3 regions of the Noviherbaspirillum sp. L7-7A genome follow, and region 1 is predicted to be linked to each of the others. Evidence: predicted binding sites of a transcription regulator. Region 1 holds the regulator's gene; each other region holds the start of a gene.

Region 1 (6,880 bases):
TGCCATGAACCAGGCTGTTTCCGCGACCGAAAGCGTTTCCCTGAATGTCGAACTGGGCGAGCGCAGTTATCCGATTGTGATCGGCCAGTCCCTGCTGGCCCACAGCAGCGGTATCGTGGATGCCGTTGCCGGCAAGCGCGCTGCCGTTGTCACCAATACAGTTGTCGCTCCCATTTACCTTGAGGTGGTCGAACAGTCGCTGCTAGCCGCTGGCAAGCAGGTGACACGCATCGTCCTGCCGGATGGCGAAGAGCACAAGACCTGGGAAAACCTGCAGCGCATCTACGATGGCTTGCTGGCCGACCAGTGCGACCGTAAGACCACCATCATCGCATTGGGCGGCGGCGTCATCGGCGACATGGCGGGCTTTGCGGCGGCAACCTATATGCGCGGCGTGCCTTTCGTGCAGGTGCCCACAACCCTGCTTGCCCAGGTGGATTCCTCGGTTGGCGGCAAGACGGGCATCAATCACCCGCTGGGCAAGAACATGATAGGGGCGTTCTACCAGCCCCAGGCCGTGATTGCCGACACGTCCACGCTCAACACGCTGCCCGCCAGGGAGCTGTCCGCCGGCCTTGCCGAAGTGATCAAGCATGGCGCAATCATCGATGCGGCATTTTTTGACTGGATCGAAGCGCATATCGATGCCTTGCTGGCGCGTGACCCGGCTGCACTGGCCTATGCAATCAGGCGGTCTTGCGAGATCAAGGCGGACGTCGTGCGCCAGGACGAACGCGAAGGCGGGCTGCGCGCCATCCTGAATTTCGGACATACCTTCGGCCACGCGATCGAATCCGGCATGGGTTATGGCGAATGGCTGCATGGCGAGGCGGTGGGCTGTGGCATGGTGATGGCTGCAGACTTGTCCCATCGGCTGGGCTACATCGATGCCAGCGCGCGGGACCGGGTCGCAGCACTGGTGCGGGCTGCAGGCTTGCCTGATGTCGCGCCTGACCTTGGCGCGGAGCGCTGGCTCGAGCTGATGCAGGTCGACAAGAAGAATGAAGGCGGGCAGATTCGCTTCATTCTGCTCAAGCCACTCGGCAAGCCCATCATGACGACCGTGCCGCAGGAAGTGTTGCTGGAAACCCTGAAAGCCTGTACCAGAAGCTGATCATGGACTTTGAAGCCTACCTCGCCCCATATGCTGCGACATCATCGCATTCCCAGGGGCGACGGTATGCTGAGCCTGCGAGCACATCGCGCACGGAATTCCAGCGTGACCGCGATCGCATCGTGCATTGCGGCGCCTTCCGGCGGCTGGAATACAAGACCCAGGTCTTCGTCAACCATGAGGGCGACCTGTTCCGGACCCGGCTGACGCACAGCATCGAAGTCGCGCAGATTGCCCGCTCGATTGCGCGCAACCTGCGTTTGAATGAAGACCTGGTGGAGGCGATCTCGCTGGCGCACGACCTTGGTCACACGCCATTTGGCCATGCCGGCCAGGATGCATTGCATGTCTGCATGAAGGACTACGGCGGATTCGAGCACAATCTGCAAAGCCTGCGCGTGGTGGATATGCTCGAACAGCGTTATGGCGGTTTCGACGGGCTGAACCTGATGTTCGAAACGCGCGAGGGAATCCTGAAGCATTGCACTGCCGCGCATGCCGCGGAGCTTGGCGACATCGGCAAGCGGTTTCTGGAAAAGAAGCAGCCAACGCTGGAAGCGCAACTGGCCAACCTGGCCGACGAAATTGCCTACAACAACCATGATATCGATGACGGACTGCGCTCGGGCCTGTTGACGGTAGAACAACTGGAAACCATCGATTTCTTCGCTCGTCACAAGCGCGAGGCGGAAGCTGCGTTCCCAGGAATCGGTGGACGCCGCGCCATTAATGAAACGGTGCGCCGGATGATCAATGCATTGATCATCGATCTGATCGATACATCCAGGGAGCGCATACGCGCCAGCGGTGTGCAAAGCGTCGAGGAAGTCCGGATTGCCGGCCCCCTGATTGCCTTTTCAGAAAGCATGCGCAGCGAAGCGCTATTGCTCAAGCGCTTCCTCCGCAAGAACCTGTATCAGCATTACCAGGTCAACCGCATGACCAGCAAGGCGCGTCGCGTCGTGACGGAGCTGTTCAGCATCTTCATGCAGGAACCGGCGCTTCTCCCGCCTTCCTATCAGCTTGCGCGCGATGCTGGCGTGGATGAAGCGCAGCACACTGCCTTGCAGGCACGCAGCGTCTCGGATTACATAGCGGGCATGACCGACCGTTATGCAATGCGTGAACACAGGCGCCTGTTTGCCATCGAGGAAACCTGAAGCCGCCGTGCGCGATGGCACGGCGGGCAAGTAATTCAATCAGGCTAGATCGCGTAGCGGATGGGCGTAATCAGGCCAGGCCTCCACGAAATAGGCGCTGACCTGCTCGGCGCTGACTTCCGCCACATTGGCTGGCATCCAGCGCGGCGCATTGTCCTTTTCAATCACCCGCGCCCGTATGCCTTCCAGCACTTCGGTGCCTTCGAACGAGCGTCGGATCATCACGCGTTCCATGCGCAGGCAATCGGCCACTGACAGCGTGGCACCGCGTCGCAACTGCTCCAGCGTCACGCACAGCAGCAAAGGAGAACCGCGATGCATCGCGCTCAATGACTTGTCTGCAAAGTCACTGTTATCGCCCGCAAGCGAAGTCATGATGGCGGCGATGCTGTCATGCGCGAAGTGACGGTCGATTTCCGCCCGCTGCCGGGCCAGCATGCTGTTCTCGGGATCGGCTTCGGAACGATAGGGCGCTGCAAAGCGGCTTATTCTTTCCGTAATCTGCTTGCCGCTTGCCATTGGCTCCGTCTCAAGCATGGTCAGCAGTTCCGGCAGTGCGGCCGAGGGAAGAAAGAGATCGGCCAGTCCGGCGTAGAGCGCATCGGCGGCGGCGATGGTTTGTCCAGTCAGCCCCAGCCACACGCCCAGCTTGCCTGGCAGACGGGAAAGGAAATAGCCGCCGCCTACATCCGGGAACAGACCGATATGCACTTCAGGCATCGCCATCGCGGTCTTGTCAGTCACGATGCGTAACTGGCTCTGTGCGCTACCTTGCGATATTCCCATGCCGCCGCCCATGACAATCCCGTCCATCAGCGCAATGTATGGCTTGCTGTAATGATGAATCAGGTGATTCAGTGCGTATTCTTCGGTGAAGAAATCTTCCAGCAATGCGCTGCCGCCAGCGGGACCCGCCGTGCCGACTTCATGAAAGAACCGGATGTCGCCACCCGCACAGAAAGCCCGTTGGCTGCTTGATCGTATGACGACTGCGAAGACATCCTCGTTGGCTTGCCATTCACGCAGAAGCGCAGTGAGCGCTCTTATCATGTCCAGCGATAAGGCATTCAATGCCTTGGCCCGATCAAGGGTCATGAAACCGATATGGTTTCTTATTGTGCCGGTAAGGTGTCCGCTCATATTGGCCTGGTCAAAAGCGCCTGACAAAAATGCCTTTGCCATCCTTAAAGCCAGACCACCTGTGCCGGCCGTCTCCAGGAAATTCCCTTGTGCTTCGTTGTCAGGCGCGTTAATGAAGGTGCATAGTTTAGCAACATTCAGGAAACGCAGCCTGATGTGAACCGGCCTCCGAGCGTGCGGATACCGGTCTGCAGAAATTTAATGTGCTGCGCTTGCCTTGGCCAGAACCACAGTCCAGCGATTGAACAGCAGCATTTGCAGGTGGCCGGGATCATCGCCAGGGCGGCAATCAATGATGGGATTGACGCTGTATTGATTTTTCCGCACTTCGCGGCGGATCCGCATTTCTCGGCGGCCTACGCGCAGCATGAAGCCGGCTGGTGCCTGATCGAGGTAAAGGGGATTGCTTGCGGTAGTATTGAATTGCGCCATGACGTCTTCTCCAGGGCAGAAACGTTGAACATGGCGTTAATGTATCACAAGTACTGTATGTATAAACAGTATTTTCGAACTGTGGTTTTTTATGCAAGGCGCTTGGAGCGCCCTGCGTTCATGCATTTTACGGGAATGCGCTGTGTGGCTCAGGCAGCCGGTGCCGCCGCGGTGCCGTCACTATCTTCCTCGATCATGCGCTTGATGCCGGCATGCTGATGGTCCTGGATCCTGGTCTTGTATTTCAAGACCTGGCGATCGAGCTTGTCGATCAGCGTATCAATGGCGGCGTACAGGTCCTGCGCAATGCTGGCCACATGCACATCCTTGCCCCGTAGCCTCAGGGTGATCTCGGCGCGCTGGCGCCTTTCTTTCTCAGGGAGATTATCAACGGCCAAGATGACCGCTATATCAATGACATGGTCGAAATGGCGCTTGATCCGCTCAAGCTTGCCTTGCACGTATTCACGAATTGCGGGAGTCACTTCGAGATGATGTCCACTGATGGTGAGATTCATACTACGCTCCTGTGAAAGGCCGGCAGAGGTTTCACTGAAGATGAAACATGTCAGCGAGTTACATGCTGCAAAAAACTACAAGGACTTGCGCAGGTTGACTGGAGGGATCTTCAGGGCTTCCCGATATTTTGCGACGGTACGGCGTGCCACGACCATACCCTGTTCCGCCAGCATTTCTGCGATGCGACTATCGGAAAATGGATTCTTCGGGTCTTCGGCTCCTATGAGTTGTTTGATCAACGCCCGGATTGCAGTCGATGAGGCTTCGCCGCCTGCATCGGTTGCAACATGGCTGCCAAAGAAGTACTTCAACTCGAACATGCCATGCGGCGTGAGCATGTATTTCTGTGTTGTCACACGCGAGATGGTGCTTTCGTGTAAACCCAGTGTATCAGCTATTTCTCGTAACACAAGAGGTCGCATTGCCACGGCGCCATGAGAGAAAAAATTGCGCTGGCGGTCCACAATCGCCTGGGCCACGCGCAGGATGGTATCGAAACGCTGGCGCATGTTCTTGATCAGCCATTTCGCTTCCTGCAGCTGTGAACTCATCGAGCCTTCGCCCTTGCTCTGCTTGAGGATGTTGGCATACAGCGCATTGACGCGCAGGCGCGGCATCACCTCGTGATTCAGTGTCACCTGCCAGCCGTTCTTGCCGCGCTTGACGATCACGTCGGGCACGACATAGTCGGATGCGTCGCTGGCGAACATGGCCCCAGGATGCGGATTGCATTGCCGGATCACTACCTGGGCCTCGCGCAGGTCCTCCTCGTCGCAGTCCAGGGATTTTTTCAACTTGTTGAAGTCGCGCTGGGCAAACAGCTGCAAGTGCTTCTCGACGATCTGCAGCGCGGTGCGGCGCGTCACCATGGGAACGCGGGGCATGCGCCTGATCTGCAGCGCCAGGCATTCCGACGCGTCGCGCGCGCCGACGCCGGGCGGGTCGAAGCTTTGCAAGAGCTTCAGCGCCATCGACAGCTCCTCGATCTCGACTTCCAGTTCCTCCGGCAGTCGCGCGTGGATCTCCTCCAGCGGCTCGGTCAGATAACCGTTGTCATCCAGCGCATCGATGACCAGTTCAACCAGTGCGCGGTCGCGCGGATTCTGGACGGTCACGCGCATCTGTTCCAGCAGATGCTCGCGCAGGGTCAGCTCATGCGCTTCCATCTGGGGACGGGCGTCGTCGTCTTCCGGCGCCTTGGACGTCCGCGCAACGTCGTCGAAACTCCAGTCGGCATCGGCGCCGCTATCGCTGCTTTCGCCGCCGCCTTCGCCGGCCTCGAAGCCGCCTTCGCCTTCCGCGGAAGGGGCGGCATCGGAAGCGGGTGCGTCGCTGCTTGGCGTGGAGGTGGGTGCGCTGCTGACGGAGCCGTCGGCCAGCAGCCTGATCGAATGGTCAAGCGGATCATCCAGACGTTCAAGCAGCGGATTCTCCGACAGGATCTGTTCCAGTTCCTGATGCAGTTCCAGCGTTGAGAGCTGCAGCAGCCGGATCGACTGCTGCAGTTGCGGCGTCAGCGCAAGATGCTGGGATACGCGGAGTTGAAGTGTCTGTTTCATTTGTGCCTTTTCTTACATCCGGAAGTGCTCGCCGAGATAGACGCGGCGCACCGACTCGTCGGCAATGATGTCGTCCGGGCGGCCGCTGGCCAGCACCACGCCCTGATTGATGATGTAGGCATGGTCGCAAATGCCCAGCGTCTCGCGGACATTGTGGTCCGTTATAAGCACGCCGATATTGCGCTCCTTGAGGAAACGCACGATGCGCTGGATTTCGATGACGGCGATCGGATCGACGCCGGCAAAGGGCTCGTCCAGAAGGATGAAGCGCGGGCTGGTGGCCAGGGCGCGCGCGATTTCTACACGCCTGCGTTCACCGCCGGACAGCGACATCGCCTGGTTGTCACGCAGCTTTTCGATCTGCAGTTCGGAGAGCAGGGCATTGAGCCGGTTCGCGATCTGCTCCTTCGACAGCGGCTTGCCCTCGTAGCGCTGCAGCTCCAGCACCGCGCGGATGTTTTCCTCGACGGTGAGCTTGCGAAATACCGAGGCTTCCTGCGGCAGGTAGGACAGGCCCAGCACAGCGCGGCGGTGGATAGGCAGGCGCGAGATGTCGACGCCGTCCACGTCGATGGTGCCGGCGTCGGAGGGCACCAGGCCGACGATCATGTAGAACGACGTGGTCTTGCCGGCGCCATTCGGGCCGAGCAGTCCCACCACCTGGCCGCTTTCGACATGCAGGGAGACGTCGCGCACCACCTGGCGCGCGCCATAACTCTTCTGCAGGCCCTGCACGTTGAGGATGCTGTTTTCCATCTCAAGGCGCCCTGGTGTCGTTGCGTGGCTGGATGATGGCCTTGATGCGGCCGGCGCCGGCCTTGCTGTTGCTGCTGGGCGTGTTGTTGACCGAGTAGAACTCCTGCTTGCTGTCGTAGGAAATGAATTCGCCTTCGACCTCGTCGGTCGGACTGGCGCCTTCCAGCAGGCGAATCCTGGCGCTGACGTAGAACTTCGCG
Region 2 (6,880 bases), 2.7 Mb from region 1:
GCGGCGCTCGGCGGCGATGCGGCGGCCGGCCGCCCAGGTGCCGCCTTCCAGGATGCGGGCCAGCGGAAACTGCGCCGCCGTCACGCCCAGCTCGTCGCGCACCGCATCGGCCAGCCGGTCCAGCGCCATCACGGTCAGTGCCCGCCATTCCACCACCGCCGGCTCGTCCACGCTCAAGAGGCGGCTGGTGAAGGAAGGGTCGCGGGGCGTGATTATGCCAAAGTCCAGCAACAGGCCGCCATTGCGGTATTCCGGCAGGCCGGTCAGCTGGTCCAGGCCGGTGACGGCCAGGCCGGCTTCCTCCAGCGGCTCCAGCAGCGAATAGGTCAGCCACTGGGTCAGCTTGTGGAACGGCACCAGGCCGTCGTCGGTGCCGGGATGGCGCCAGCAGTCGCCAAGATTGGCGCCGTCCACCGTCAGCCGCCCCGGCCACACCGGCCCGAGGGCATCGAGCAGCAGCTTCAGGACGGCGCCCGCCTCGATGCGGTTATTGTCGGCTCGCGCGGCAATGCTGTCATACAGGTTGCCCAGGCGCGCCGGGCTTCCGAACAGCTTCGGCGCACCTGCCATCACCTCGCCCAGACGGCGCAGCAGGCCGGCCCGGCCTTCCAGTCCCACCAGCGGATTGTCCGGGGCCACCTGAAAAGCCCGTGCCAGCGCGGCGGCGTCGAAGCGGGCCAATGCGGCCGCATCGGTGCGCAGCGGCTGCGCGGCATCGGCCGACAAGGCGCCGCCGGCGAACAGCGCCAGGCTCGCCACGCCCAAGCCTTCCGATCGCGCCAGCCGCATGCCGCCGGCCGCATCGTCGTAATGCCAGTCGGGCCCGGCGCCTGCATCCAGCAGCACGCTCGGTATCACCAGGTCGATGCGCACCCGCGCCCGCTCGGCGGCATCCATCGGAACAGCGTTGGCCAGCGCCTGCCAGCGGTCGATGCCGCCCGCCTCGAAATGCCGCCAGCGGCTGTGGTAAGGCACGCTCAGGTCGGGATAGCGCTGGCGTATGGTGTCGGCGACATAGGCGGCCGCCCGCGGCAGCTGCTCCGGATGCCAGCGGAAATACGGTGCGGCATCGCGCTCGGCCAGCCGCATGATCTGCGCGCAATGGCTGCGCACCGCCTGCGCGCTGAGCAGGGAGGAAGCGGCGCCGCTCATTCGGCCAGCCCCCTGCCCTTGGGCACGGCCAGTTCCTCGATGCTGACCGGCGCAATGGTCGAGAAATAGCCGGCGGCCACCTTGGCATCCATTTCCACGCGGGCATCGGCCGGAATCAGCTCGTCCGGAATCGGCACCCGCTCCACCACTTCGATGCCCTGCTCCACCAGCGCGCCATGCTTCATGTTGCTCATCGATGCCCAGCGGTCGATGCGCTTGATGCCCAGCCAGTGGAACACGTCCGGCATCAGTTCCTGGAAGCGCATGTCCTGCACGCCGGCCACGCATTCGGTGCGGGCGAAATAGGTCTCGGCGCGGTCGCCGCCGACCTGGCGCTTGCGGGCGTTGTAGACCAGGAACTTGGTCACTTCGCCCAGAGCCCGGCCTTCCTTGCGGTTGTAGATCACGAGGCCAACGCCGCCCTGCTGCGCCATCTCGATGCAGACCTCGATGCCATGGGCCAGATACGGCCGGCAGGTGCAGATATCGGAGCCGAACACGTCCGAGCCGTTGCATTCATCATGCACGCGGCAGGCGACCCGGGTTTCCGGCTTGCCCAGTTGCTCGATGTCGCCAAAGCAGTACAGCGTCATGCCGCCGATCGGCGGCAGGAACACCTTCAGGTCCGACCGCGTGACCAGCTCCGGGAACATGCCGCCGGTCTGCTCGAACAGGTTGCGGCGCAGGGCGCTCTCCTTGATGCCGAAGCGCTCCGCCAGGCCCGGCAGATACCAGACCGGATCGATGGCGGCCTTGGTGACCCGTGCGTCGCCATTGTCAAACAGGATCTCGCCATCGGGCTTCAGGCGGCCGGCCTCGATGGCTGCGCGCAGCTCGGGCATGTTGATATGCGCCTTGGTGATGGCGATCGTCGGGCGGATATCGAGGCCGGCGGCGATTTCCTTCTCGAAGGCGCTGGCCACCATGTGGCCATACGGATCGAGCGAGACGATCTTGCCGGCATCGGCCCACTGCGGATGGGGGCCGACCGACTCGGCCGGCGTGGTATCGGTGAAGTCAGGCCGGTGGTCGCGGTTGAGGTTGCCGGAGGCCACCGCCAGCGCCCGGTAGATGGCATAGGCGCCGGAATGGGTGCCGATGGCATTGCGGTGCTGCCCGGCGCTGACGCTGGCGACAATGGGTCCGCGCTCCTGCGGCGTGGCCGCGCCCCAGCGGATGGTATGGGCGGCCTTGTCGCCTCGGCCGGGTGTATGCGACGTCAAAACTATATGGGCGGACATGGATGCGACTCCTCGGTGAGTGTGGCCGTACAACGAACATAAATCCTGACTGCACGGTCAAGTTTATTCCTGTTAGCAGTTTGTGTGCCTGGAAATTTTGGCCGGAAAACACCGCAGTCTTGACCCACCGCAGGCCGGATGCGGGTTGCGGCGCACCCCCAAGGGGAGCCAATGCGTTAAGGTGGGTCATGGCGGTGCAGGACGCCCCAGCAAAAAAGATGACCGGAGACCGCGGCGCCATCCGCAGCGCCGCAAGGAGTTGCAATGAAAGTGCCTATCGATGCCATGCTTCCCTACGCCTCGCTGCAGGAATCCCTGCCTGCCCTGCTGGGTTGCCTGCGCCTGGTGGCGCCGATGCGCTTGTGGATGGTGGGACGGCTGGCAGGCAATTCATGGACCGTGATCCAGGCCGACGACACCCAGAACCGGGTCAGGGCAGGCGACAGCTTTCCCTGGCCCGACACCCTGTGCATTCGGGTGCTGGAGCATTACGGCTGCTGCTTTGCCGAGGATGCCGCCGCCAACCCGGTGCTGGCCGAGGCCCCGGTGAGAACCGCGATTCCGATCGGCGCCTATATCGGCTACCCGATGCTGTCATGGCGGGGCGAGCTGCTGGGCACCATCTGCGGCATCCACCCCGAGCCAATGCCGCCGTTCACCGCCGCCCAGCGGCAGCTGGTCAAGACCATTTCCCGCACCATCAATACCCTGGTCGCCCATTCCTTCAAGCTCGACGATCAGCGTTCGGCGCCGGCCAGGGTCCGGCCGCCGGCCAGCATCGACCATCTGACCGGCCTGCCTAACCATCACGGCTGGCAGGTATTGCTGGAGGAAGAGGAAACGGCGCTGAAGCAGGAAGGCGCCGACGCGCTGGCGATGATGGTGGAACTGAACGAACCGGAAAACAGCGCCGACGGCGCCGGTTCGGTGGACTGGGACAATACCCTGAACCGGGTTGCCCATGTGCTCAAGGACCATGTGCGCGAGCAGGATGGCCTGGCCAGGGTCGGCCCGGCCCGCTTTGCCGTGCTGCTGCGCGGCGTGAACGCCCAACAGGGCGCCCAGGCCGCGGAAAAGATCCGCCAGGCGCTGGCCGATGCCGGCATCCGCGCCGGCATCGGCCATGCGATGCGCCTGGCCAGCGGCTCGCTGTCCAATGCCGTCAGGATTGCCGACATCCGGATGTACAACGCCAAGCTCGGTGCCGCGGGCGTGCCGGGCGCGCCCGGCGACGGCGGCCGGTCTGGATCCTAGAAAAACCGACTCAGGCCATCAGCGCAGGGTGTAGCGGATGCCGACGAACACATTCGAGCCGGCGGTGGCATAGCCGCTTGCCAGCTCGTAGTTCTTGTCGAGCATGTTGTTCCAGCGGCCATACACCGACCAGTCGCGGTTGACCTGGTAGCTGGCATACAGGTTCAGCAAGGCATAGCCGCCCAGCGAAGTGGTATTGGCGCTGTCGTCATAGCGCTGGCTGGCGAACCGGGTTTCCACGCCGCCTGAGAACGCGCCAGCGGCATACTCCAGCGCCACGGTGCCATGCCTTCTGGCGCGGCGCGGCAACAGCAGGTCGGTGGTCTCGTCGCGTGGATTCTGGAAGTCCAGCGAGCCGCGCAGCGTGTACGGGCCGAAACGGGTCGATGCACCCAGCGTGACACCGGTCAGCAATGCCTGGTTGACGTTGTAGGCACAGCCAAACGGGTAGTTTTGCGCCGATACCGGGCATTCAGCGGCATAGACGATCAGGTCGGATACGCGGTTACGGTAATACACCGCACTGAAACGGTCGCTGCCTTTCTCGTAATAGATGCCCGCTTCCACGTTGCGGCCGCGTTCCGGACGATTGGTCGGCACGCCATAGCCGGGGAAGTACAGCTCGTTATAGGTTGGCGCCCTGAAGCTCGTGCCGGCGCTGGCATTGACGCGCAGCGCCTCCGTGATGCGATAGCCATAGCCGAGGTTGCCGGTGGTTTTCGAACCATACTGCGAGCTGTCGTCGTTGCGCAGGCTGGCGCTGGCCAGATGGGCGCCGCGGCGCATCTGGTAGCTTCCGGCAATCGAGTTGGTGGCGCGGCTGTCGGCGTTGAAGTTGCTCGAGTCGACATGCTCGATGCGGCGCTCAAGCACGACCTGCGCCAGGTCGCTGCCGATCGTGATGTCGTTCTGCCAGGTCAACGCGTCCTGCCTGGTTTTGGCGGTGTCGATGCCGAAGCTGGCGATATCCCTGGCCTTGTCCAGGCCGCTGGAAAAGCGCAGCAGGCTGGTCCAGTTGGGCAGCAGCTGGTTGCGGCTGTACAGGGAATAAGCGCCGACATGGCTGATCGAGCGGTCGTTCACGGTGGACGGGCCGGCATCGTATTCGCCCTCCAGCCGGCTGTGCAGGAAGGTCAGTCCGATCTCGTGGCCCTTGGCGAGATCCATTCCCAGCTGGCCGCTGGCGCTTTCGCGGGTATAGCCATCCTTGTCAGGGTTATAGGAAAAGCTTTGCGGCCGGGTCGCGGAAAAGCCCTCGGCCCGTTCGCGCGCCACATTGACCGAGTACCTGACAGCATGCTCGCCGCCCGTGGCGCCGGACAGGCCGGCTTCGAGGTTGCGGGTGCCGTAGCTGCCGAGGCCAGCGCCCACGGTCAGGCTCGGTGCGCGTTCGCCCTTCTTCGTGAAGATCTGCACCACGCCGCCGACCGCATCGGCGCCATACATCGTCGACAGCGGACCATAGACGATCTCGATCCGGTCGATCTGCGACAGCGGCAGCGCCGACCAGGTGGCGCCGCCCAGGGTGGACGACCCGATGCGCACGCCGTCGACCAGCACCACGTTCTGCGCATTGCCTGAGCCGCGCAGGAATACCGAGGCGGCAGTGCCCGGCCCGCCATAGCGCGACACCTCCAGCCCGCGCTGCTGCTGCAGCAAGTCGACCAGGTTGGTCTGGCCCGAAGCGGCGATCTGCTCCGCGGTGATCACGACGTTATCCGTCAGCACATCCCGCACCGGTTGTGGCGTACGGGTGGCGGTGACCTGCACTGCCGGCAATGCGGCGTCGGTCTGCTGGGCCAGGGCGGTCAGGGGAAAGGCAGCGGCAATGGCGGCTGCAATGAGAGGCGCGTGGAGCAGGCCCACGTCCGGAGTACGAGTCGAAGTCATGTTTGGAGTGCGAAAGGGCAACCGGCCTGCTTCCCCGCGGGCCGGATGGAACGGAAGACAGGGCCGGAGCCTGCGCGACGGAAGGACGGTGCTTGCCTTCGGCCGTGCAGTCGCATGGACTGCTTCCACCTGTTCTGGCCGGTATCCGGGCTGACAAGACCGACCTTTCACCTTCCCATACCGTAGAGCGTTGTCGGCTTGACTGGCTTAGGCGAGACCGAGCCAAATTGCCCCCGGAACAAGGCGCGGCGACGAGTCGTAGCGGGGCTACGGCGAGAAGTCGCAACGCAGTGCCGGGGCCAATTTGGCCGGTGTCGACAAGCTGGTCAGGCCAATAACGCTCTTTGCACAGTGGTTTTGAATAAGGCCAGCCGCATTGCTGCGGCGCTTGCTTTACCGTTGCGGGGGCAGCACACGCTGGACACGCGCCGTGAAAGGACGGCGCGGACTTCGTGTTTCCCGTTTAACTGCGGACCTGGGCAGGTCCGCGGGCACCAGAACGGCGCAATTGTACGGAGACCGCGGACTTAGGGCAATTGCAAAAACGAACCGGACATCAGCGCACCGCGCTTACTTCCAGCCGCTGCGCCAGCTCCAGAAGCCTTGGCCGCACCTCGTTGAGCAGGAATTCCTGCGACAGCGTGGTCGATGGCCCGCCGCAGTTGATGGCCATCGCCGAATTGCCGCTGACCGGGCGAAAACCCACAGCAATGCCATTGACATGCTTCTGCCAGTCGCCGAAGGACGTGGCGCAGCCATATTCCCGGTCGTCGGCCAGGGCTCGCTCAAGGCCAGTCACCACATTCGCATAGGCCTGGTCGTCCAGCTCGCGGGCGCGGTTCAGTATCTCTTCCCGTTCCTGCTCGCTGGCACGCGCCATATAGGCGCGGCCGATCGCCGAGGTCGCCAGCGGAATGCGCGAACCCACCTGCAGCGTCAGCGCCAGCGCTGCCGTGCTGTGCGACACCTCGACGTAAATCATGGACAGCTTGTCGCGCACCGCAATGGCGACGGTGGCGCCGGAGAACTCGGCCAGTTCCTGCATCAGCGGCCGCGCCAGCTGGCGCACGTCCATCCGCGCCAGGGTAGCGCTGCCCAGCGCCAGCGTGGCATTGCCCAGCGCGAACCGGCCGCCGTCCGGCAGCTGCACCAGGTAGCCAAGCTTGGTCAGGGTGTAGGTAATGCGGGTGACGGTGGACTTGGGCAGGCCGCAGCGTTCGGCGATCTGCTGGTTCGACAGCGACCTGTCGCCGGAACGGAAGCAGGAAAGCACCTCGAGACCGCGTGCCAGTGCGGTGATGTAATAGCGGTCCTCGCCAAGGCGGACGCTGTCGTCCGCCGGG
Region 3 (6,880 bases), 2.0 Mb from region 1:
GCAACTGTCCTGGACCTTGGTGATGAACTATCGGGCGCTACTCATCGAGCGTCAGAGCGCCGCCCTGTCCGGGCGTATCGCCAGCCAGGTATACCAGATACTCACGGGCATCGCGAAGCTGCGAGCCAATGGCGCGGAACGACGCGCCTTTTCCATCTGGGCCGGATTGTTTGCACAACAAAAGGCGCTGGATATGCGCATCCATCGGATAGGCAACACAAATGCCACTTTCGATGCCGGTTTCGGTCTCCTATGCAGCATTCTGCTGTTCGGTGCGGTCGCGTTTCTGTTGCCCGACATGCGTGCGGGCGAATTTCTTGCCTTCAGCGCCGCTTTCGGCCAGTTTCTTGGCGCTTCCATGGCCTTGGGCAGCGCCCTGACCAGCAGCCTTAGCGTGATCCCGCTTTACGAGAGGGCGCGGCCGATACTTCAGGCCATTCCCGAAGCCGTCGCGAGCGCGCATTTTCCTGGCAAGTTGACTGGCGCAATCGACATCAGCGCACTGTCATTCGGTTACGGGGCTGATGGGCCCGATGTGCTCAGCAATATCAACATCACCATCCGCCCCGGAGAGTTCATCGCTCTGGTTGGCGCATCAGGCTGTGGCAAGTCCACTTTGCTGCGTTTGTTGCTGGGTTTCGAAACTCCGCGCTCAGGAGCGATTTACTACGATGGCCAGGATTTGTCGGGGCTGGACAAGGTTGCGATACGGCGGCAGATCGGTACCGTGCTCCAGAGTGGAAAACTGATTGCAGGCGACATGTTTACGAATATTGTCGGCACGGCGCCCCTGGCCATGGAAGACGCCTGGGAAGCCGCTCGGATGGCCGGCCTGGATGAGGATATCAAGGCCATGCCTATGGGCATGCATACGATGATCAACGATGGCGCGACCACAATTTCTGGAGGGCAACGCCAACGCATGATGATCGCGCGTGCCATTGTCAACAAACCAGCCATTCTTTTACTGGACGAGGCAACCAGTGCCCTCGATAACCGCACACAAGCAACTGTGACAAACAGTATTGCCACCTTGAAAGCCACCAGAATCGTCGTAGCGCATCGTCTTACAACGATTGCCGGAGCGGACCGTATTTTCTTTATTGAGCGAGGACGGATTGTGGAGAGCGGGACTTACCAGGAATTGATGGCATTGAACGGTCGTTTCAAAACACTGGCTGAAAGGCAACTTTTATGAGCAAGCTGCTGCTGGGTGAAGGTGATAAATGGGTCGAACAGGCCCGTAACGGCAATCAGGACGCATTTAACAAGCTGATGGAAGCCTATTACAGCAGGGTATGGCGCTTCCTGCTCAAATGGGTAAAGAACCGGGATGACGCCGAGGAATTGACACAGGAGACCTTCCTCGCGGCATGGCGCGCCTTGCCTGGATATCGGGCAGGGTCACAGTTTTCCACCTGGCTGCTTGGGATTGCGCTTAACCTGGCACGCAATCATCACAACCGGGTGGTCAAGAAACGCCTGAATGATGTGGAACTGGACGAGTCGCTTTACCTGGAACGTCCAGGTGGGCATGATATCGAACCGGAATCGCAATATCAGCGCAAGCAGGCCATGATCGCGTTGCAGCAATCCATAGACCGATTGCCAGATGACATGCGGGAAGTCATGGTCATGGTCAAGCTGGAAGGCATGCTGCTTGAAGATGTTGCCAGCATGCTGGGTATTCCTTCAGGAACGGTGAAAAGCCGGCTTTCGCGCGCCAAGACCAAGCTGATGGAAGACATGGGGCGTCATTTGTAGTCCTGCGCGGTTGCCGCAGGCGGAACGAAACGCCAAAGGCAGTTGCTCAACATGTCTGCTACACCGCTTTCATCGACTTTTACCGAGGACACCAACATGAACGACAAGGAATCCAAACTAGACCACCTGCTGGCAGACCTGGCGGCCTCCTATGCCCGCACCCCGCCGCCGCGGGACGGACTGGACAAGCTGAAGCGCCGCATGCAGGCGGAGACGAACACGCTGTCGGACGCCGACCTGGAATGGCTTGCCGCCGCCGGCAAGGCTTTAAATGTGGAGCGGAAGGGCGGTAAGGACGAATGATCATTCTGTTAGCCGGTTCCCGCAAGTTGCAAAAGCCCGGGCCGGCGATACGGGCTTGACCGCCAAGCGCATGGCCCGCTGGCCAATACAGCGATCGAGCCCCACGCCAACCCTAGCCGCCCCACGCCGTTCATGCCGCACCCGCTCCATTTCTCCTTCTGAATGTCTCGCACCTGCCTGCGGTGCCACTGTTGGTCCCTTTTCCTTGAACGCAGTACACTGTCGCGACACTCGGCGCAATGGTTGCGCTGCTTAATGACATCGCGTTGGTGGCATGGCGCTTGCACTGTTTCGTCCTTAAGGCCCGGCCTTGCGTTGCCATAACCGGCGTCATCAATAAAAAAACCAGGAGACCCAATGATTCAGCGCCCCATGAAGTTTTCCATCGTGCTGCGAATGCTGGGAAGCGCATTGCTTTTGCCCGGCCTTGCACTGGCCAGCCCGTTCGCCTACGTGCCCAACGAGAAGTCGGGCACCGTGTCGGTGATCGATATTGCCAACGACAGCGTAGTCACCGACATCAAGGCCGGCAGCAAGCCACGCGGACTGGCTATTGCCGGAAACCGGCTCTATGTCAGCGACCAGCCAGCCAATGCCCTGGTGGTGATCGACCTGGCCAGCCGCAAGCCAAGTGGAACGGTGGCGCTCGGCGAGTCGCCGGAGGGCGTGTCGGCTTCCGCGGCCGGCGACTGGATCGTCGCGGCAAGCGAGGTCAGCAATGCGGTCAGCTTCATCGATGTCGCCACAGGACAAAAGGTGTTTTCCGTCACGACGGAAGGCAAGAATCCGGAGCATGCCGTATTCAGTCCCGACGGCAAGCTGCTGCTGGTCAGCGCCGAGGAAGCCGACAGCGTGGATATGGTGGATGTAGGGCAGCGCAAGCAGGTGGCGTCGATCAAGGTCGGCATGCGCCCTCGCGGCATCGCCTTCCGGCCTGACGGCGCGGTTGCCTATGTCGCCTGCGAACTGGCAAGCACGGTGTATGCGATCGATGTGCCCGGCCGCAAGGTGATCAAGGAAATCAAGGCGGGCAATTTTTCTAATGGCGTCACCATGGCGCCCGATGGCAAGCGCGTCTACGTGTCCAACGGCAAGGATGGCAGCGTGTCGGTGATTGACACCGCCAGCAATGCGGTCGTAGCCACCATTCCAGTCGGAAAGCGGCCGTGGAACATGGCGATCACGCCGGACGGCAGCAAGCTTTATGTGGCCAATGGCCGGTCCAATTCGGTGTCGGTGATCGACACTGCCAGCAATACGGTCAGCAAGGAAATCAGCGTCGGCGAAATGCCATGGGGAGTCGTGATCCAATGAATGCCATTGTCGAAGAAAAGGCGCTGCAGCCGCAGGCCAGGCCTGTTGCACGCTATACCTGGCAGGCCATGGCCCTGCACTGGCTGCTGGCAGTGCTGATCATTGGCATGCTGGTGCTGGGCTATTCGCTGGAAGACATCCCGCGCAATACACCTGCGCGCGGCTTCTACGTGAACCTGCACAAGTCCTTCGGCGTGCTGGCACTGGTGCTGGTGCTGGTGCGGCTGGGCTGGCGTTTGACCCACAAGCCGCCACCGCTCGAAGTGGCCATGCCGCGCTGGCAGGCGGTGGCTGCCGCCTGGAGCCACAGGCTGCTGTACCTGTGCATCCTGCTGCAGCCGCTGTCGGGCTACCTCGGCTCCTCGTTCGGCAAGTACGGCGTGAAGTTCTTCGGCATCGAACTGCCCAACTGGGGCTGGGAAGACAAGGCGCTGCGCGGCTTCTTTGGTGGCGTGCATGAAGCGGTTGGATTCGTGCTGGCCGTGCTCATTGCCATCCATGTGCTTGCGGCACTGAAGCACCTGCTGATCGACCGCGACGGAGTGTTCCAGCGCATGCTGCCGGGCGGGCGCAAGACCTGACCGGACCCGCACTCTTCCTGCATTCCCAAAACCGGCCGCGTGCCGGTTTTTTCTTGGCCGTGCCGCAGCCGTCATCCCGCGGGCATGCGCCGTCCACTGTGTCATCACCGCTGTTATCACAACTTGGGACAGTGTTGTTGCAAAAGGGAGCAGCCGTTCAGGCAGGTGCCTCGCCAGCCTGGGTACACCGCCGGCAATAGCGCCGATGCAAGGTCTCCATCTGGGGAAAACCGTGGGTTTGGCCGACCGGCGGTATGTCCGCCGGGCTGGCACACGGATTGCGTTAATAGCCAGGGCAGCAGGCGAATGATCGCTCCAACCATCCCATTACACGATAAAGAGGAAGACACCATGAATCTCGCAGACATCAGCAAGCTCGGCATCAAGAATCCGTTCAAGGAGCGCTATGACAACTTCATCGGCGGCAAATTCGTTCCGCCCGTGAACGGCCAGTACTTCGAGAACATCAGCCCTGTCATTGGCAAGACCTTCTGCGAAGTGGCGCGCTCCACCGCCGAGGACGTGGAACTGGCGCTGGACGCCGCCCATGCCGCAAAGAAGGCCTGGGGCAAGACCTCGCTGGCCGAGCGTTCGCTGATCCTGAACCGCATCGCCGACCGCATGGAAGCCAACCTGCAGTTGCTGGCCACCGCCGAAACCATCGACAACGGCAAGCCCATCCGCGAAACCATGGCGGCCGACATTCCGCTGGCGATCGACCACTTCCGCTATTTCGGCGGCGTGATCCGCGCACAGGAAGGCTCGATTGCGCAGATCGATTCCGAAACCTATGCCTATCATTTCCATGAGCCGCTGGGCGTGGTCGGCCAGATCATTCCGTGGAATTTCCCGATCCTGATGGCGGTGTGGAAGCTGGCGCCGGCGCTGGCCGCGGGCAACTGCGTGGTGTTGAAGCCGGCCGAGCAGACGCCTGCTTCCATCATGGTGCTGATCGAGCTGATCGGCGACCTGCTGCCGCCGGGCGTGATCAACATCGTCAACGGCTTTGGCCTGGAATGCGGCAAGCCGCTGGCATCAAGCAAGCGCATCGCCAAGATCGCCTTCACCGGCGAGACCGGCACCGGCCGCCTGATCATGCAATACGCCTCGCAGAACATCATCCCGGTGACGCTGGAACTGGGCGGCAAGTCGCCCAACATCTTCTTCGAAGACGTGATGGACAAGGACGACGCGTTCTTCGACAAGTGCCTGGAAGGCTTTGCGATGTTCGCATTGAACCAGGGCGAGGTCTGCACCTGCCCGTCGCGGGTGCTGGTGCAGGAATCGATCTATGACCGCTTCATGGAGCGCGCGGTCAAGCGGGTCGAGGCGATCAAGCAGGGCAACCCGCTCGATTCGTCGACCATGATCGGCGCCCAGGCTTCGCAGGAGCAGCTGGAAAAGATCCTGTCCTATCTGGACATCGGCCGCCAGGAAGGCGCCAAGGTGCTGACCGGCGGCGCGCAGAACATGCTCGACGGCGACTTCGCCAGCGGCTACTACGTCAAGCCCACCATCTTCGAAGGCCACAACAAGATGCGCATCTTCCAGGAAGAGATTTTCGGGCCGGTGGTGTCGGTGACCAAGTTCAAGGATGAAGCCGAGGCGCTGGAAATCGCCAACGACACGCTGTATGGCCTGGGCGCCGGCCTCTGGACCCGCGACAATGCGCGCGCCTTCCGCGTCGGCCGCGAGATCCAGGCTGGCCGCGTCTGGACCAACTGCTATCACCTGTACCCGGCCCATGCCGCATTCGGCGGCTACAAGCAGTCCGGCATCGGCCGCGAAAACCACAAGATGATGCTGGAGCACTATCAGCAGACCAAGAACCTGCTGGTCAGCTACAGCCCGAACGCGCTCGGCTTCTTCTAAGCCAGCGCGCAGGCAGGCGCATGCCACCGCATGCGCCTGGCATCGATGTGATACCGAGATGGGATGGAGTCATGGAAGCACTGGTACCCCGCGTCACCGCCACGCCGGCTGCGCTGGCACTGATTGCGCAGTTGCGGGAAAAGCATGGCCCGCTGATGTTTTTCCAGTCGGGCGGCTGCTGCGACGGCAGCTCGCCGATGTGCTACGCCGCCGGCGAATTCAATGTCGGCGACGAGGATGTCTATCTCGGCAACCTGGATGGCGTGCCGTTCTACATGGGCGCCGAACAGTTCGAGTACTGGCAGCACACCCAGCTGATCATCGACGTGGTCAATGGCATGGGCGGCATGTTTTCGCTGGATAACGGGACAGGCAAGCGCTTCCTGACCCGTTCACGCATCTATACCGACGAGGAGTCGGCGCAGTTGGAAGGCAAGCGCACCCATGGCGACAGCCTGCGTAGCGGGCAGTCGGGACATCCATCGCATCAGGTAGAACAACCGCAGTAATTTCCGAGGAGACTGTAATGCAAAAGAAGAGCTTAGCCATTTTCGTTGCCCTGGCCCTGTCCGCGTCGTTCGGCGCGCAGGCGGCAGGTGTGACCAACGCCATGCTGGAGAGTACCGGCAAGGACAATGCGAGCGTGCTGAACTGGGGCATCAGCCAGGACGGCCAGCGCTTTTCGCCGCTGACCCAGGTCAACACCAAGAACGTATCCAAGCTGGTGCCGGCATGGTCGTTCTCCTTTGGCGGCGAAAAGCAGCGCGGCCAGGAGTCGCAGCCGCTGATCTATAACGGCAAGATGTTCGTCACTGCCTCTTACTCGCGCATCTTCGCGCTCGATGCCAAGACCGGCAACAAGCTGTGGAAATACGAGCACCGCCTGCCGGACGGCATCATGCCCTGCTGCGACGTGGTCAACCGTGGCGCCGCGCTATACGACAACCTGGTGATCTTCAGCACCCTGGATGCGCAGCTGGTGGCATTGAACCAGGACACCGGCGAGGTGGTGTGGAAAGAGAAGGTTGACGACTACGCTGCCGGCT

What was found. Region 1 encodes sigma-54, which starts transcription at its own class of promoters, with help from an activator protein. Its sites were predicted from a motif close to TGGCANGNAANCTGCTTT; they were not measured.
Region 2: a site for sigma-54 is predicted at 2,466-2,483, ahead of KTQ42_RS04785 (GTP cyclohydrolase II). Genes of this name have one in related genera too.
Region 3: a site for sigma-54 is predicted at 2,338-2,355, ahead of KTQ42_RS08160 (beta-propeller fold lactonase family protein). Genes of this name have one in related genera too.

Annotation. Positions count from the first base shown of each region.
Region 1 is NZ_JAHQRJ010000001.1:3,743,299-3,750,178, forward strand. It holds gene aroKB (bifunctional shikimate kinase/3-dehydroquinate synthase AroKB) at 1-1,114, shown strand, start outside; gene KTQ42_RS17085 (deoxyguanosinetriphosphate triphosphohydrolase) at 1,117-2,274, shown strand; gene KTQ42_RS17090 (enoyl-CoA hydratase/isomerase family protein) at 2,314-3,414, opposite strand; gene KTQ42_RS17095 (hypothetical protein) at 3,613-3,846, opposite strand; gene raiA (ribosome-associated translation inhibitor RaiA) at 3,996-4,364, opposite strand; gene KTQ42_RS17105 (RNA polymerase factor sigma-54) at 4,440-5,924, opposite strand; gene lptB (LPS export ABC transporter ATP-binding protein) at 5,937-6,680, opposite strand; gene lptA (lipopolysaccharide transport periplasmic protein LptA) at 6,682-6,880, opposite strand, start outside.
Region 2 is NZ_JAHQRJ010000001.1:1,043,228-1,050,107, reverse strand. It holds gene KTQ42_RS04790 (URC4/urg3 family protein) at 1-1,152, opposite strand, end outside; gene KTQ42_RS04785 (GTP cyclohydrolase II) at 1,149-2,393, opposite strand; gene KTQ42_RS04780 (sensor domain-containing diguanylate cyclase) at 2,658-3,647, shown strand; gene KTQ42_RS04775 (TonB-dependent receptor) at 3,666-5,537, opposite strand; cobalamin riboswitch at 5,656-6,051, opposite strand; gene KTQ42_RS04770 (IclR family transcriptional regulator) at 6,094-6,880, opposite strand, start outside.
Region 3 is NZ_JAHQRJ010000001.1:1,791,686-1,798,565, reverse strand. It holds gene KTQ42_RS08175 (NHLP bacteriocin export ABC transporter permease/ATPase subunit) at 1-1,198, shown strand, start outside; gene KTQ42_RS08170 (sigma-70 family RNA polymerase sigma factor) at 1,195-1,764, shown strand; gene KTQ42_RS08165 (hypothetical protein) at 1,861-2,067, shown strand; gene KTQ42_RS08160 (beta-propeller fold lactonase family protein) at 2,425-3,381, shown strand; gene KTQ42_RS08155 (cytochrome b) at 3,378-3,962, shown strand; gene adh (aldehyde dehydrogenase) at 4,314-5,834, shown strand; gene KTQ42_RS08145 (DUF779 domain-containing protein) at 5,906-6,343, shown strand; gene KTQ42_RS08140 (PQQ-dependent methanol/ethanol family dehydrogenase) at 6,361-6,880, shown strand, end outside.